DNA from 4 places in the Cytobacillus sp. MT66 genome. Region 2 is predicted to be linked to each of the others. Evidence: riboswitches for the same ligand, from Rfam matches in the RefSeq annotation. Region 2 holds a riboswitch; each other region holds the start of a gene.
The links. Region 2 has a riboswitch for lysine ahead of AC1Q59_RS16245 (aspartate kinase). Riboswitches for the same ligand answer to the same signal wherever they lie in the genome.
Positions count from the first base shown of each region.

Region 1: it holds a riboswitch for lysine, as region 2 does, so the genes downstream of both, AC1Q59_RS13265 (Na+/H+ antiporter NhaC family protein) here and AC1Q59_RS16245 (aspartate kinase) in region 2, are expected to answer to the same signal.
Region 3: it holds a riboswitch for lysine, as region 2 does, so the genes downstream of both, AC1Q59_RS09285 (transporter substrate-binding domain-containing protein) here and AC1Q59_RS16245 (aspartate kinase) in region 2, are expected to answer to the same signal.
Region 4: it holds a riboswitch for lysine, as region 2 does, so the genes downstream of both, AC1Q59_RS03390 (YfcC family protein) here and AC1Q59_RS16245 (aspartate kinase) in region 2, are expected to answer to the same signal.

Region 1 is NZ_JBXAFB010000006.1:259,771-263,524, forward strand. Features, by position in the region: gene AC1Q59_RS13255 (YunC family protein) at 1-149, shown strand, start outside; gene AC1Q59_RS13260 (HD-GYP domain-containing protein) at 387-1,472, shown strand; lysine riboswitch at 1,569-1,762, shown strand; gene AC1Q59_RS13265 (Na+/H+ antiporter NhaC family protein) at 1,872-3,437, shown strand.
Region 2 is NZ_JBXAFB010000009.1:8,949-12,702, forward strand. Features, by position in the region: gene AC1Q59_RS16240 (YslB family protein) at 1-260, shown strand, start outside; gene AC1Q59_RS16245 (aspartate kinase) at 341-1,570, opposite strand; lysine riboswitch at 1,782-1,961, opposite strand; gene uvrC (excinuclease ABC subunit UvrC) at 2,018-3,754, opposite strand, start outside.
Region 3 is NZ_JBXAFB010000004.1:170,447-174,200, forward strand. Features, by position in the region: gene AC1Q59_RS09280 (DHA2 family efflux MFS transporter permease subunit) at 1-1,223, shown strand, start outside; lysine riboswitch at 1,375-1,558, shown strand; gene AC1Q59_RS09285 (transporter substrate-binding domain-containing protein) at 1,702-2,559, shown strand; gene AC1Q59_RS09290 (amino acid ABC transporter permease) at 2,620-3,384, shown strand; gene AC1Q59_RS09295 (amino acid ABC transporter ATP-binding protein) at 3,405-3,754, shown strand, end outside.
Region 4 is NZ_JBXAFB010000002.1:45,785-49,538, forward strand. Features, by position in the region: gene AC1Q59_RS03385 (M20 metallopeptidase family protein) at 1-109, opposite strand, end outside; gene AC1Q59_RS03390 (YfcC family protein) at 149-1,582, opposite strand; lysine riboswitch at 1,688-1,867, opposite strand; gene AC1Q59_RS03395 (MGMT family protein) at 2,164-2,499, shown strand; gene AC1Q59_RS03400 (hypothetical protein) at 2,512-2,916, opposite strand; gene AC1Q59_RS03405 (alpha/beta fold hydrolase) at 3,134-3,754, opposite strand, start outside.

The DNA.
Region 1 (3,754 bases), on a different contig from region 2:
ACCGGAAAGTAATTGCTGGCCGGGCAGTAGGTGTAAAAACCATTGAACAGCTCATTGACGCGCCGCTAGAATCCGTCACCTACGAAGCTGAGGCAATCGGTATTCATAAAGGTATGATTGGAAGGGACGCGCTCCTAAAGATGGTTTAAGACAGCCTGAACATGGCTGTCTATTTTCTTGACATGAGCCAGCCTTAAGCTGCGCACAAAGCGCCTAAAGTGGAAATTTAGGGCATTTAAAAAATAAGGACAAAAGTAGGGTTGAAATTATTGCTTAAAAAAGGTTAATGTAGAAATAATAGGAAAAATGTCGCAAAAAGAAGAAAAATATGTATTTTTTCATAGGCTTAAATAACGCAAAAACTCCTTAATGAAATAGGTGTACTCATGAGATTAGTTACAACTTCCTCTGTAGAATCAGGAACGATTCTTGCCAAAGCAATTTATAATGAAAATGGACAAGTTTTGTTAAATGAGGGTGTGGAATTAAAAAAGGCTATCATCCATAGACTTAATACATTAGGAATCAGTTACATATTTATAAAGGATCGAGAAAACGAAGATATTCAATACAATGGCACCATCTCCGATTCTTTAAGGAAAGAAACCATTCAAACGATCAATTCCACATTTAAGGAAATTCAGAAAGATACTTCTCTGCACGGTTCACTGGTTGTGGAGAAAGCATCGAAAAAGTTCTCGGAGCTTATCCGTTGTTTAATGACAGAAATAAAGGATCAAAAGGAACTATTAACATTACTCTCTGATGCTTTTATATACGATAATTATATTTTCTCACACTCTTTAAATGTAACGCTGTATGCTTTGGCGATTGGAATAAAGCTAAATTTGCCGCAAAGAGACCTTGAGACACTTGGTCTTGGGGCGATTTTTCATGATATTGGCAAGATTAAGGTGCCAAAGGAAGTGCTGTTAAAGCCGGGAAAATTAACACAAGAGGAATATGAAGCGATTAAAACACATGCCGAAGAAGGATTTCAGTTATTAAGAAAAGTTCCAACCATTCCGCTGCTTGTTGCCCATTGTGCTTTTCAGCATCATGAAAGGCTTAATGGTTCAGGCTATCCAAGAGGGATTGTCGGGGATGAAATTCATTATTTCGGGAAAATATTAGCAGTGGCAGATGTATTTGATGCTGTCACCTCCAACCGTGTGTACCGCAGGGCCATGCTTCCTCACGAGGGGCTTGAAATCCTTTATGCAGGATCCGGAACGCTGTTTGAAAAAAAGATAATTGAAGCTTTTAGACTTGCTGTTGTTATCTATCCTGTTGGAATTACTGTTGATTTAAGCGATGGCAGAAAAGGGATTGTAGCTGGGCAAAATATTGGATTTGGCGACAGGCCAAAGGTTAGAATCATGGAGGAAATGGGCGAAAAGGTTCCTCCATATGAAATTGATTTGAAAAATGAATTAAGCATTACCATCACAGGCTGTGACACCACTTTTTAATTAAAATGGAATAAATATTATTCTGCTAAAACATTGAAGCTTTTTTTACACTCTGCTATAGTAGAGGTACCAATTGTATATTAGCCTTATCATATCCGGTGAGGTAGAGGAGCAGAATTCAAGAGTAGGCTGTGTGAGGATGACAACAATGATCACTGCTGGAAGGGAATTTTGCCGAAGCGCTAGAATCTGTCATAGGTTTTAATGCTGGGGCTGCTTTGAAAAGGAGCAGCACTGTCACTATGGAGGAGAATTTCGCAAGACCTTCATAATGGGGAGCTACAGATCGTGATGGAGAAGTAAATTACTTGTAAGAGTAATGGTAGACTTTTCTATCATTACTCTTTTTTTGTTTTCACTCGATCATTATTCCCCTTTTATAAACAAGGAGGAAGAAAATTGGAGAATACGATTTTTTCAATCATACCGCCGCTCTTGGCCATTGTCATGGTTATTTTGACCAGAAAAGTTCTTCTGTCGCTGGGAGCCGGAATCATATCAGCAGCCCTTCTGTTGGCTGATTTCAGCTTTACAGGAACAGCAGGCATTATTTTAGACTCTTTAAAAGGAATATTTATTGCTGAAGGAGAGTTAAACACCTGGAATATTTATATCATCTTATTTTTATTTGTTTTAGGCGTAATTACCGCCTTTATTTCCATTACAGGCGGGAGCTATGCGTTTGGGGAATGGGCCATGAAGCGTGTGAAAACCCGTGCAGGTGCTCAGCTAGTTGGGGCGGTTTTAGGAATTATTATTTTCATAGATGATTATTTTAATGCCCTGGCTGTTGGGCAAATTTCTCGCCCTATTACCGATCGGCATAAGGTTTCACGTGCTAAGCTTGCTTATTTAATTGATTCAACGAGTGCGCCGGTTTGTGTGGTTTCACCGGTATCAAGCTGGGGCGCCTATATTATTACATTAGTTGGAACCATTCTTGCTGCTAATCATATCACCGAGTATTCGGCTTTCTCGGCATTTGTGCAGATGATTCCAATGAATCTTTATGTTTGGGTTACTTTGGCAATGGTATTTATTATTGCGCTAGGAAACATTGATTTTGGTTCAATGAAGGGGCACGAGAGACGGGCTATCGAGGAAGGTCTCGTTCATGACCCGAAAAAACAGGCACCTGGAGAATTAAAGGATGATCTCCCAACAAGCTCTAAGGGTACAGTAGGAGATTTAATCTGGCCAATACTTGCGCTAATCATAGGAACGGTTGGCATGATGTTTTTGACTGGATATAAGGCTGCGGGTGACAATGCGACCATTTTTTCAATTTTTGAAAATACAGACGTGTCTAAGTCCCTGATTCTAGGCGGTCTTCTTGGATTAGCTGTTACTTTTGCTTTATTTTTCCGCCAGGCATTTGTCTTAAAAGGTGTCAATGGCAATGTCTTTGGCAAAGGTGTTAGTGAAGGTCTTAAATCCATGCTCCCAGCCATTTACATTCTTATTTTTGCGTGGATGATTTCTGATTTGATTGGCCGTTTGGAAACTGGGAAGTATATGGCAGGCATTGTAGAAAGCGCTAATCTGAATATTGCCCTTTTGCCTTTCCTTTTATTTGCTGTTGCGGGGATTATGGCCTTTAGTACAGGAACGTCCTGGGGGTCATTTGGAATATTGCTGCCAATTGCGGGTAATATTGCGGCAGCTACAGATTTAAGTCTATTATTGCCAGCGATGGCAGCAGTATTGGCAGGAGCAGTGTTTGGCGATCATTGTTCGCCAATTTCAGATACAACCATTCTTTCGTCGACAGGTGCGGGATGCAATCATATGGATCACGTGCTGACCCAGTTGCCATATGCGCTGACATCGGCTGCCATTTCGGGTATTGGATACCTAGTCCTTGGCTTCACTGACAGTACTATTTTTGCGCTCTTGACTTCAGCTGTATTGCTTGTCATCTTTATGTTTGTTATTGGAAAAAAAGAAAGAGAGCAGAGATTGTAGAGTAAAAAAGGAGCTTTTTCCCAAACTAAACTTTGGGAAGGGCTCCTATTTGTTTTGTTAATATTTATTCTCATAAAGGAATAGGATGAAAAAAGGAAAGGAGGAAATGAAATGATATGAATATATCTTTTTAGCTCATCAAAAAAATAAAAACCCTTTTGTGCTATGCCTCGGTAAAGTAATTCAGAAATATTTTATTTTTCCCAAAATAATGTTTTGACAGATTAGTTTAAAAATATTATACTATCCGTAGATTATATTAAATAATCTGAAAAGTAAAAACATTCTCGATACAAAAAGCGGAATTAAGGAAAAAA
Region 2 (3,754 bases):
TTCAAAAAGCCTCATGGGGAAGACTATCCATTGTAAAAGAAACAAAAGACGAATTGACCTTCGAGCTTTCCGGCTCAATCATTGAAAAACGCATGAAAGATCATGCACATTTCCACTGCAAACTTGAAGCAGGTTTTATTGCACAGCAAATAGAAAGCCAAAAAGGCTTTGTCTGCGAGGCGTTCGAGCATCCCCGCAAAAGAAGCTTAACAGCAACCTTTACTGTTAAGTGGGATCCCAAAGATACCGCTTGGCTATGACCACATCATAGCAAACCAATTCCATGTAAAAAGCATTTTTGTGTAATGCCTTTTACATGGAATTTATGTTCTTACGGATTTTAGGATTGTACAGAAATTCCTGAGAGCTGGAACGCATCGTGCAGCACTTCTACTGCTTTGATCATTTTCGCCTGTTCAATAACTGTTGACACCTTAATTTCAGATGTACTAACCATTTTAATTCCAATTCCATTTGCCGCCAGAACCTCAAACATTTCTGCAGCTACCCCTGGATTTGAGATCATACCCGAGCCAACGATGGAAACCTTTGCCAGCCCTGTTTCTGATTCAATGCGTTCATATTTCAATTGTTCCTTGCAGCTTTCGAGTACCTTGATGGTATCTTCCATATCCTCTTTTTTAATTGAAAATGATAGATTACCAGATTGATCTTCCAACACATTTTGGATAATAATATCAACATTAATATGATTTTTAGCCAGAGCAGAGAAAATAATCGGCAATGCTGTTATTGAATTAGGCAAGCCTAATACTGTAACTCGTGTTATATTGTCTTCGAAAGCGATCCCGCGAACGACAAGGTTTTCTTCCATTGATGCTTCCTCCTCAATCATTGTTCCTGCTTCCTTTTCACTGCTGGAACGAACTTCTAATGGAATTTGATAGTTTTTAGCAAACTCAACTGCTCTTGGATGGAGTACGCCAGCCCCAAGATGTGCCAGTTCAAGCATTTCATCATAAGAAATAGATAATAGCTTTCTCGCATTTTTTACATAACGGGGATCTGTTGTAAAAACACCCGTAACATCTGTATAAATCTCGCATTTTTCAGCATTATGGGCTGCAGCTAGTGCAACTGCCGTTGTATCGGACCCTCCGCGGCCAAGTGTAGAAATCGCCCCATCTTCGGTAATTCCCTGAAACCCAGCAACAACAACAATTTTCCCCTGGTTTAATTCCTTCTGTACCTTTGTTGCATCAATATCAATGATGCGCGCGTTGCCATGCACAGGCTCAGTTTTTATTCCTGCCTGCCAGCCTGTCATCGAAATAGCAGGATATCCTTTTTCAGTCAATGCAATCGCAAGCAAAGAAATTGTTACTTGTTCTCCCGTTGTCAGTAGCATGTCCAGCTCGCGGCGATTGGGATGTGTGCTTAAATCCTTTGCTAGCTCTACAAGCTGGTCGGTTGATTTACCCATGGCCGAAACAACAACGATTACATCATTTCCTTTTACCTTTTCTTCAATGACACGGCTTGCAACACGCTGAATTTTTTCTGTACTTCCAACTGATGTTCCACCGTATTTTTGTACAATTAATCCCACAATTTCCCCTCTTTTCATATAAAAGCGTGAATGTACTAGTCTAAAACAGCTTTCAACATTTATTTATGCAAATTATTAAGATTTGCTTGGATTAGTGCGCTTGTTTGCACATCCAAAATAAAGAAAACCTTTTTAGAGCAATAAAAAAAGCAATGAGATAGCTATCCCATTGCTGTGTAGGTTATGTGCAAAAAAAGAACACCCGCTTACACAGTGAGATAGCTCTCCAAAACGATTTTCGTTTTGACAATCTTGCACTTATTCAATGCAAAACCAGCTAAGAAAGTGATGAGACTTTCTCCACTTCGGCAACCTTCCCTTTCAAAGCTTTTCATTGAAGCTCATTCTTCTCCAAGCTTTTACTTTTGAAGTTCGCACCTCTACCTTCACTTTTTACAGTGATATTGAATTTTCATAATTATACCACGATATTATTATTTTAACAAGCTATTCCAGCAGCCTTTTCTTTAGCTCCTCAGCCACATTTGCCGGAAGCCCTAATTTCTTAAATTCCTCTGCATCAGCCTCTTTCATTTTTTTTACCGATCCAAATGTTTTTAAAAGCAGCTTCCTTCTCTTTTCCCCAATACCAGGAATGTCATCAAGCAGCGATTGAAAAGCATTTTTTCCGCGCTGCTGACGATGAAACGTTATCGCAAAACGGTGGACTTCATCCTGTATTCTTTGCAGCAAATAGAATTCCTGGCTATTTCGCCCAAGAGGAATGATTTCCAAGGGATTACCGTAAAGAAGCTGTGAGGTTTTGTGCTTTTCATCCTTAACAAGCCCTGAGATTGGAATGTCTAGTCCAAGTTCATTCTCAAGAACATCTCTCACCGATTCGACATGTCCTTTGCCTCCATCAATAATAATTAGATCTGGAAGCGGCAAATTTTCTTTGAGGACTCGAGAATATCTTCTGCGGACAACCTCTCTCATTGATTCATAATCATCAGGTCCCTGAACAGATTTAATTTTATATTTCCGATATTCCCGTTTTTCCGCTTTTCCATCAATAAAGACAACCATCGCTGAGACAGGGTCTGTCCCTTGAATATTTGAATTATCAAATGCCTCAATACGGTGAGGTGTATAGATTCCAAGCTTTGATCCTAGATTTTCGACCGCTTTAATCGTTCTTTCCTCATCCCGTTCGATTAATGAAAATTTTTCTTTCAGAGCAATTTTTGCATTTTTGCAGGCAAGCTCGACAAGATCCTTTTTTTGTCCCCGTTGTGGCTTTAACACCTTGGTGTCCAGGATTTTCTCAGCAATTTCTTCATTAACCGAATGGGGAATTAGAATTTCCCGTGGCTTAAAATGATTGGCTTTAGTATAGAACTGTCCTAAAAAGGTCAATATTTCATCCTCAGATTCATTATAGATCGGAAACATCGACACATCACGTTCAATCAGCTTCCCTTGTCTGATGAAAAAGACCTGAACACACATCCAGCCTTTATCAACCGCATAACCGAAGACATCCCGATCGGTAAAATCCGTTGTGACAATCTTCTGTTTTTCCATGGTTGCATCAATATGTGCAATTTTGTCCCTTAGTTCTTTTGCCTTTTCAAAATCAAGCTCTTCGGAGGCTGCAAGCATCTTCTCTGATAAATCTTTTTTAATCTCTTTGTATCCGCCGTTAAGAAAACGTGCAATTTCATCTGTCATTTTCTTATATTCTTGCTCAGAGACTTCATTTACACATGGTGCAAGACATTGCCCTAAATGATAATAAAGGCAGACCCGATCTGGAAGTGTGGTACATTTCCTCAATGGGTACAAACGGTCAAGCAGCTTCTTCGTTTCATTGGCTGCATGAACATTTGGATAGGGCCCAAAGTATTTTGCCTTATCCTTTTTTACCTTTCGCGTTGTAATAAGCCGGGGATGTCTTTCATTGGTAAGCTTGATAAACGGATAGCTTTTATCATCCTTTAGCATGACATTATACTTCGGATCATGCTTTTTAATTAAATTTAATTCAAGGATTAACGCTTCCACATTAGAGGAAGTCACAATATATTCAAAGTCTTCAATTTCATTGACAAGCCTTAGTGTCTTTCCATCATGCGAGCCAGTAAAGTAAGATCTGACGCGATTTTTCAAAACCTTGGCTTTCCCAACATAAATAATGGTCCCTTGACGGTCCTTCATTAAATAGCAGCCAGGCTGCCCCGG
Region 3 (3,754 bases), on a different contig from region 2:
TCCCAACTTTATTAACAGGGCGTATGCTTCAGGCTTCAGGCTCAGCCATTCTTATGCCGCTCTTAATGAACGTGATGCTTGTCAGTTTCCCAGTGGAAAAAAGAGGGGCAGCCATGGGGGTTTTTGGATTAATCCTCATGTTTGCGCCAGCCATTGGTCCAACATTATCTGGCTGGATCATTGAGCACTATGACTGGAGAATGCTTTTCCACTTTATTACTCCTATTGCCATAGTAGTATTATTGATCGGGTTCTTCATGCTTAAAGATAAAAAGGAAAAAGTGAATATCCGCCTGGATGTTTTCTCGCTCACCTTATCAAGTATCGGGTTTGGCGGTATTCTATATGGATTTAGTTCAGCGGGGAATAAAGGATGGGATAGCCCTCTCGTTTACGGAACAATCATTTTAGGGGCTATTAGTTTAGTTATCTTCATTGTTCTCCAATCCAAGAAAGAACGGCCGATGTTAAACTTTGGTGTTTATAAGTATCCAATGTTTGCCTTATCATCAGCGATCACAATGATTGTAAACATGGCTCTCTTTTCAGGGATGATTTTACTCCCTATATATGTTCAGACCCTTAGAGGGATTTCTCCGATGGATGCAGGGCTTCTCTTGCTTCCTGGAGCATTAATAATGGCGTTTATGTCACCGGTGAACGGCAAATTATTTGACAAATTTGGCGGCCGTATTTTGGCGATAATGGGTCTAGCCATTATGGCTGTAACAACCTATCTTTTCAGCAAATTGACATTGGAAACAACCTATGCCAATTTAATGATTGTCTATTCTGTCCGTGCTTTTGGAATGTCAATGGTTATGATGCCTGTTTCGACTAATGGATTGAATCAATTGCCAAGACGCTTCTATCCGCATGGAACAGCTATGAACAACACGTTAAACCAGGTATCAGGTGCGATTGGTACAGCACTTCTAGTAACCTTAATGTCCACTAGGACTGAGTCTGCAGCAGCTGACCTTGCTAAAGATGCCATGAAAAACATGGCTGGACAGCCAACAGAGGCAGCAATCGCTGCAATGAAGCAAGAAATTATGATGAAGTCTATGTTAGAGGGAATTAACTTCTCCTTCTTTGTGGCAACTGGTATTATCTGTGTCGCACTCATTCTTTCCTTCTTTATGAAACGGGCGAAACCAGCATCAGATCCATTAGAGGAAAAAACGGAAAAAAAAATGACAGCGAAATTAGCTGAGAATTGATAACTTAAAAAACCTGATTCTAAATGAGTCAGGTTTTTTATTCCAAACTCACCAATTTATTATTCTATCAAAATTGGTTAATAGTCCGATTGACATATAGGACATGATATTGTAGACTACAAATAAATTAAATATGACCTCATCTTTTTGTAGGTGAGGTAGAGGTGCGATGTTTATTAGTCTCTAGCGGAGCTTGAGAAACAATGATGCTAGGGAGAAGGAAATATCGCCGAAGCTTGCAATATACTCAGTATTGCGGGCTGGGTCTGCAGTGAATAACTGCAGGACTGTCTCAATAGACAATCCCGGGTTTATTGAGTTGAGCTATCTCATTTGGGAAAGAAGATGAAATTTGGGTAATGATGACAAGACAAGACCTGAGTTCACCTCAGGTCTTTTTTGATTTTTCGAATTACCTAAATAGTTCGAATTGTATACTCGATATTGTGAAATAATAAAAAAAGGGGCGAGAAATGTTATGTTAAAAAAATTATCATTGCTTTTAGCACTATCATTATCATTGGCATTGTTACTAGCAGGCTGTGGTACTAGTGACAGCAAAAGCGGCTCAGACAATTCTGATGGGGCAGCGTCTGAGGAAAAAGGTACTTTTAAGGTAGGCCTTGAAGCGGGGTATGCGCCATTCAACTGGACACAAAACGACGATTCTAATGGCGGAGTGAAAATTGACGGAAGCGCCGAATATGCAGGCGGTTACGATGTTGAGATTGCAAAGAAAATTGCAGAAGGCTTAGGCAAGGAATTGGTCATCGTTAAAACGGAATGGGACGGACTTGTTCCAGCATTAGCTTCTGGGAAAATTGACGCTATTATTGCTGGGATGTCACCAACAGAAGAACGCAAAAAGTCCATTGATTTCTCAGATATCTATTATAAATCAGATTTAGTCATGGTTGTTAAAAAAGGCGGAAAATACGATGGAGCATCATCCATTAAAGATTTCAGCGGTGCAAAAGTAACAGCGCAGCTAAATACTTTCCACTATTCAGTGATCGACCAAATCGAAGGGGTTAGCAAACAGCCAGCAATGGATAACTTCCCGGCAATGAGGGTTGCACTGGAGTCTGGTGTTATTGATGGATATGTATCTGAACGTCCGGAAGGCGTAAGTGCTGAATCAGCTAACGAAAACTTTAAAATGGTAGAATTTACAGATGGATTTAAGACATCTGACGATGATACAGCCATCGCCGTTGGTGTGGCAAAAGACAGTGAATTAACAGAGAAAATCAATGAAATCTTGGCAGGTATCCCTGAAGAAGAACGCTCAAGCATTATGGATGCTGCTATTAAAAATCAGCCAGCTGCTAAATAATAAAATCGAAAGGGGGCTTTCCTTTGGGCAGTCCCCTTTTTTGTTAAAAGGAGGTACACTATGACTCTAGAATGGGTTATTGATATTGTTTCAAACAATTGGCCAATGTTCTTGCGCGGTGCTGGAATTACTTTATTCATATCCATCATTGGAACCATCATTGGCTTCCTTATAGGGCTAATTGTTTCAGTCGTTCGCACAATTCCCGTGCCTGAACGCGGGATAAAGAAAGTGATCCTCAAAATAATCAACGCACTTCTTTCTGCCTATATTGAAATATTCCGCGGTACACCGATGATTGTTCAAGCAATGGTTATTTTTTATGGGGCTGCTCTAGCCTTTGGTTTAGACATGGACCGTATTTTCGCAGCTATTCTTATTGTTTCCATTAACACAGGTGCCTATATGTCAGAAATTATCCGCGGCGGGATTATCTCTATTGATAAAGGGCAGTATGAGGCCGCTCAAGCAATAGGAATGAATCACTTCCAAACAATGTATAATGTGGTGCTGCCGCAGGCCATCCGAAACATACTGCCAGCAACAGGAAACGAATTTGTCATCAACATTAAAGATACGTCTGTACTTAGTGTTATCTCCGTTTCTGAACTGTTCTTCCAAACGAAATCAATCGCTGGAAATAATTTCAGATATTTTGAATCCTTCTTTGTTGCCTGTGTGTTATATTTTATCATGACTTTTACAGTAACCAGGATTTTACAATACATTGAAAAGAAACTAGATGGACCGGAAAATTACAGCATGTATGCTAACCAAATGCAGGTAGAGACACCAGACGATATATTGAAGAAAAAAGATCACTAATAGTCCAAAGGAGCGAGAGGATGGAAAAGGTAATAGAAGTTCAGCATCTAAGTAAATCCTTTGGTACGCATGAAGTGCTTAAGGATATTGATTTTTCAGTGAACAAGGGAGAGGTAGTCTGTATCATTGGCTCATCGGGTTCCGGCAAATCAACTCTTCTCCGCTGCATCAATTTATTGGAAAAGCCAAGCGGCGGTCAAATCATCTATAAAGGCGAGAATATCCTTGATGATAACCACGATATTGCAGCCTATCGCACAAAGCTTGGAATGGTTTTTCAGCAATTTAACCTTTTTAATAACCATGATGTCCTAAGCAATTGTGTGGTTGGCCAAGTAAAGGTGCTAAAACGCTCACGTAAAGAAGCAGA
Region 4 (3,754 bases), on a different contig from region 2:
CAGACGTATTGTATTCCTGCCCTGAAAGCTCAGGATACATGTGGAAATGTCTGCGCTGCTCAATTGTCCACTGGATTAAATCTGAATTTGCTAATTTTGTCTGTACCATGTTGATTTCCTCCATTAGTTCGCGAATATATGAATCTTCTTAAAATGGCCCGTACTGGATGGCTTGAGCGATAAGCAAGAAAATAACTGCAAGTCCTACCTCAATAAGAATAAATGGAAATACCCATTTTACCCACTTTGTATATGGAATACCTGCTATGGCTAGTCCAGCGATAAGTACACCAGCTGTTGGGAAAATTGAATTTGAGATCCCGTCTCCAAGCTGGAAAGCTAACACAGATGTTTGTCTGGTAACACCGACTAAATCTGATAAAGGAGCCATAATTGGCATTGTTAGTGCGGCCTGTCCACTGCCAGATGGAACTAAAAAGTTCAGGAAAAGCTGTACGAAAAACATTCCAACAGCATTGATTGCCGGCGGCAGATTGCCTAAGAAGGAAGCGGCATAATATAAAATTGAATCCATTAATTTTCCATCTTGGAATACAACAAGAATGGCTTGGGCAAAACCAATAATTAAAGCGCCAGTCATAACTTCTTTAGCACCAGACATAAAGCTGTCAGACATTTGGCTAGGATTTAATTTTCCGATGAACCCGACGATGATTCCGAATAATAAAAACAGTGCAGCAATTTCAGTTATATACCAGCCTAGCTTCATGACGCCAAAAATTAATACGACAAAGTTTAATAGAAAAATAACCAATATCCATTTATGATGGGTTTCTAACTTTACATCATTATCTCTTGTTTGCGGCTTTTCGTCGGAAAAATTGCCTAAATAGCGAAGCTCTGGGTTTTTCTTTATTTTTTTGGCATATAGGTAAATGTAGGTGACTCCGGCAAGATAAAATGCTGCAAGAAGTGCAATTCTAAATCCCATTCCAGAAAAGACCGGCAGCTCGGCAATGCTTTGAGCAACGCCTACATTAAAGGGATTCATAATGGCACTCATAAATCCCATATTAGCCCCTAAAGAAACAACGGCAAATCCAACGATTGCATCAAATCCTAATGCAATAGCCAGAGGAACAATAATGGCAATATAGATAAGTGTTTCTTCCGCTAGACCCATGAGGGATCCGGCTATTGAAAAGAACAGCGTAATGACAGGTATCAGCAGCAGCTCTTTATTAACTAACTTTTTTGTCAGAGTATAGATTAAGGCATCTAGTGCCCCAGTAGCTTTTAAAATCCCAAATGCTCCTCCAACCATTAGGACAAAAAAGATAATTCCAGCACTATTGACTAGGCCGGTATGGATACTCTTAAAAATATCGAAGAATCCAACAGGAGACTGTGCTATGTGCTCAAACGAATCTGGAACAACAATGGTTCTGCCGTCCTTTTCAATTCTATCATACTCTCCTGCGGGCAAAATGTAGGTCAGGATTGCCGAGATGATGATAACGCCGAAAATTAGAACGAACGCGTTGATATTAATGCCCTTTTGTTTTTTGACACTCAGTGTTTTTTCCTCTTCTTGTCTGTCTAGCTGTCTAGAAATACTCATTTTCTGTAAATCTCCTTTTCCATTTTTTAGATTTACGGGCATAAATGAAACGCAAAAAGCAGCAGCGAGGGCTCGCTGCTGCTTTAGAAACAAAACTCGTTCTTAGCGTAAGATAGCCCTCCATATAGCACAGCTATATGACAGTCCTGTATTTATTCAACATCAGGACCAGCCTTAAGAACATGAGCAACCTAAAGCTTCGGCGAATACCCCTTTCCATAGCCATCCTCGGATCCCATGCTCCTCCGACTAAGTACTATTGGTCTTCGCACCTCTATCCTTACTTCAAAAAGAAATTGAAATAAGAAAACTATTAATTTATTTTTCTAATTTAACAAACTCTAATTGTTATTGCAACATAATTTTTAAAAAAAGAGGGAACTTCCTACACTAAAGCACTAATCAGGCGGGGGCCAGTCCCCCAGTGCGGTGAAGCGTTAATCAGGTGGGGGTCAGTCCCCCGTTGCGGTAAAGCGTTAATCAGGTGGGGGTCAGGCCCCCGTTGCGGTAACGTGTTAAAATAGGGGGGAATATACGCCACGCTTGTTTGGTGTTATTTAGTGGAAGGAGTGGGATTTTAGGTGAAGCCATTTACTGAAAATGTTATTCGTGTGTTAAGGAGTATTCCTAGAGGCAAAGTTATGAGTTATGGCGCGGTTGCAAGAGCAGCAGGAAGCCCGAGGGGGGCCAGGCAGGTGGTAAGGATATTGCATTCGATGAGTGAGAAGTACGAATTGCCCTGGCACCGAGTGGTTAATAAAGATGGACAAATCTCATTAACCGATGAGGCAGCTTTTAGTCAAAAGGAACTGCTTGCCAGTGAAGGTGTATTTTTAAGCAGAGATGGGACAATCAATATGAAAAGGTATGGCTATCAACTGGACACGGAATTCTTTCCTTTTCCAGACGAGGAATAGGTGAACCTGTATCTATTTTTCCAATATATCTTTAATAATGTGAATATGAACATCTGCCCAAGCCCTTTCCCGAAAATGCAAAACTACGTAAAAAACTATAATAATTAAATAAAGAAGGCTAAATGTAGCCAATACAAGGATTCCGCCGCTAAAAAGGAAGTCCTGAATGCGGTTGGAAAACATAAATAGCAGCCATGGGAATGTGGAGACAAAAATCGGAATAATCCCGGAGCCGCTTCTTTCTTTTACCATCCGATAAAAAATACGCTGTAGTGTATCATTGTCAAGAGTCTGGTAAAATTCCTGAATCTCCGCAATCTCCCTTAATTCGGGAAGCTTATTCAGATCAAGCTTTTGGTTGTTAGCCTTTTTGAGCTGTACATATAGCCTATGGGCATCACCGCGAAACATCATCATAGAATTTAGCCTCCTTTCTTTTCAGTAATCATCTTTATAATGGTTGGTATTATTTGTATTATTATTGTTTTTATGTATCTAAACAGAAATGAATCGTTTTAAAAAAAAGAAGTAATTCCCTAATCGTATGAAAAGGGGTAATTACTTCTTGAGAGTTAGCGGTATAAGTAATAAGTAAAAGCAATTAGGAGCTAACTAAGTAGTTACAAAGCAATCTTTAGCTCACTGACTTTTTGAGAATTTCATCCCAATGAGATAAATAAAGTAAGTGTCCGGCGTTATCAATGAAAGAGTAAGTGGAATTAGAATACTTTTCGCGAAGGTAAGCTGAAGTTTTCGAAGTCCAAACAGTATCTTCGCCGCCCTGCCATATGTTTACTTTTGTATTTGAGGCAGGATTTTTTAATTTCGGGATTTTTTTGCACAATGCAAGAGCATCGTAATATACTCCGTTCCCATTATTGCGATAACCTTCTACTGTTCCTTTTATAATAGCCTCCTGTAATATTTGATCATTTGCAACTTTTTTATCCTCTTCAACCATCTGTTCTATCGATTTCTGTATGATAGAATCTAAGCTCTTGGTTACTTTCTTGCTAAGACTTTTAAAATAAGTCTTTGTCATAAGAGGCATATACCTGTTCATATTCCTAATCATTTTCCAATTCATGGGTAAAATACTTTTGGTTTCACTGCTATTTAGAGGTATAGCACTACTAACTAAGTTCAAGGATGTGACTTTTTCTGGATATTTGCCTGCGAATACTTGGCTGTATAATCCACCAGATGACCAACCAATTAGTGAAGCCTTTTGAATTCCTTTAGCAGTAAGGAATTC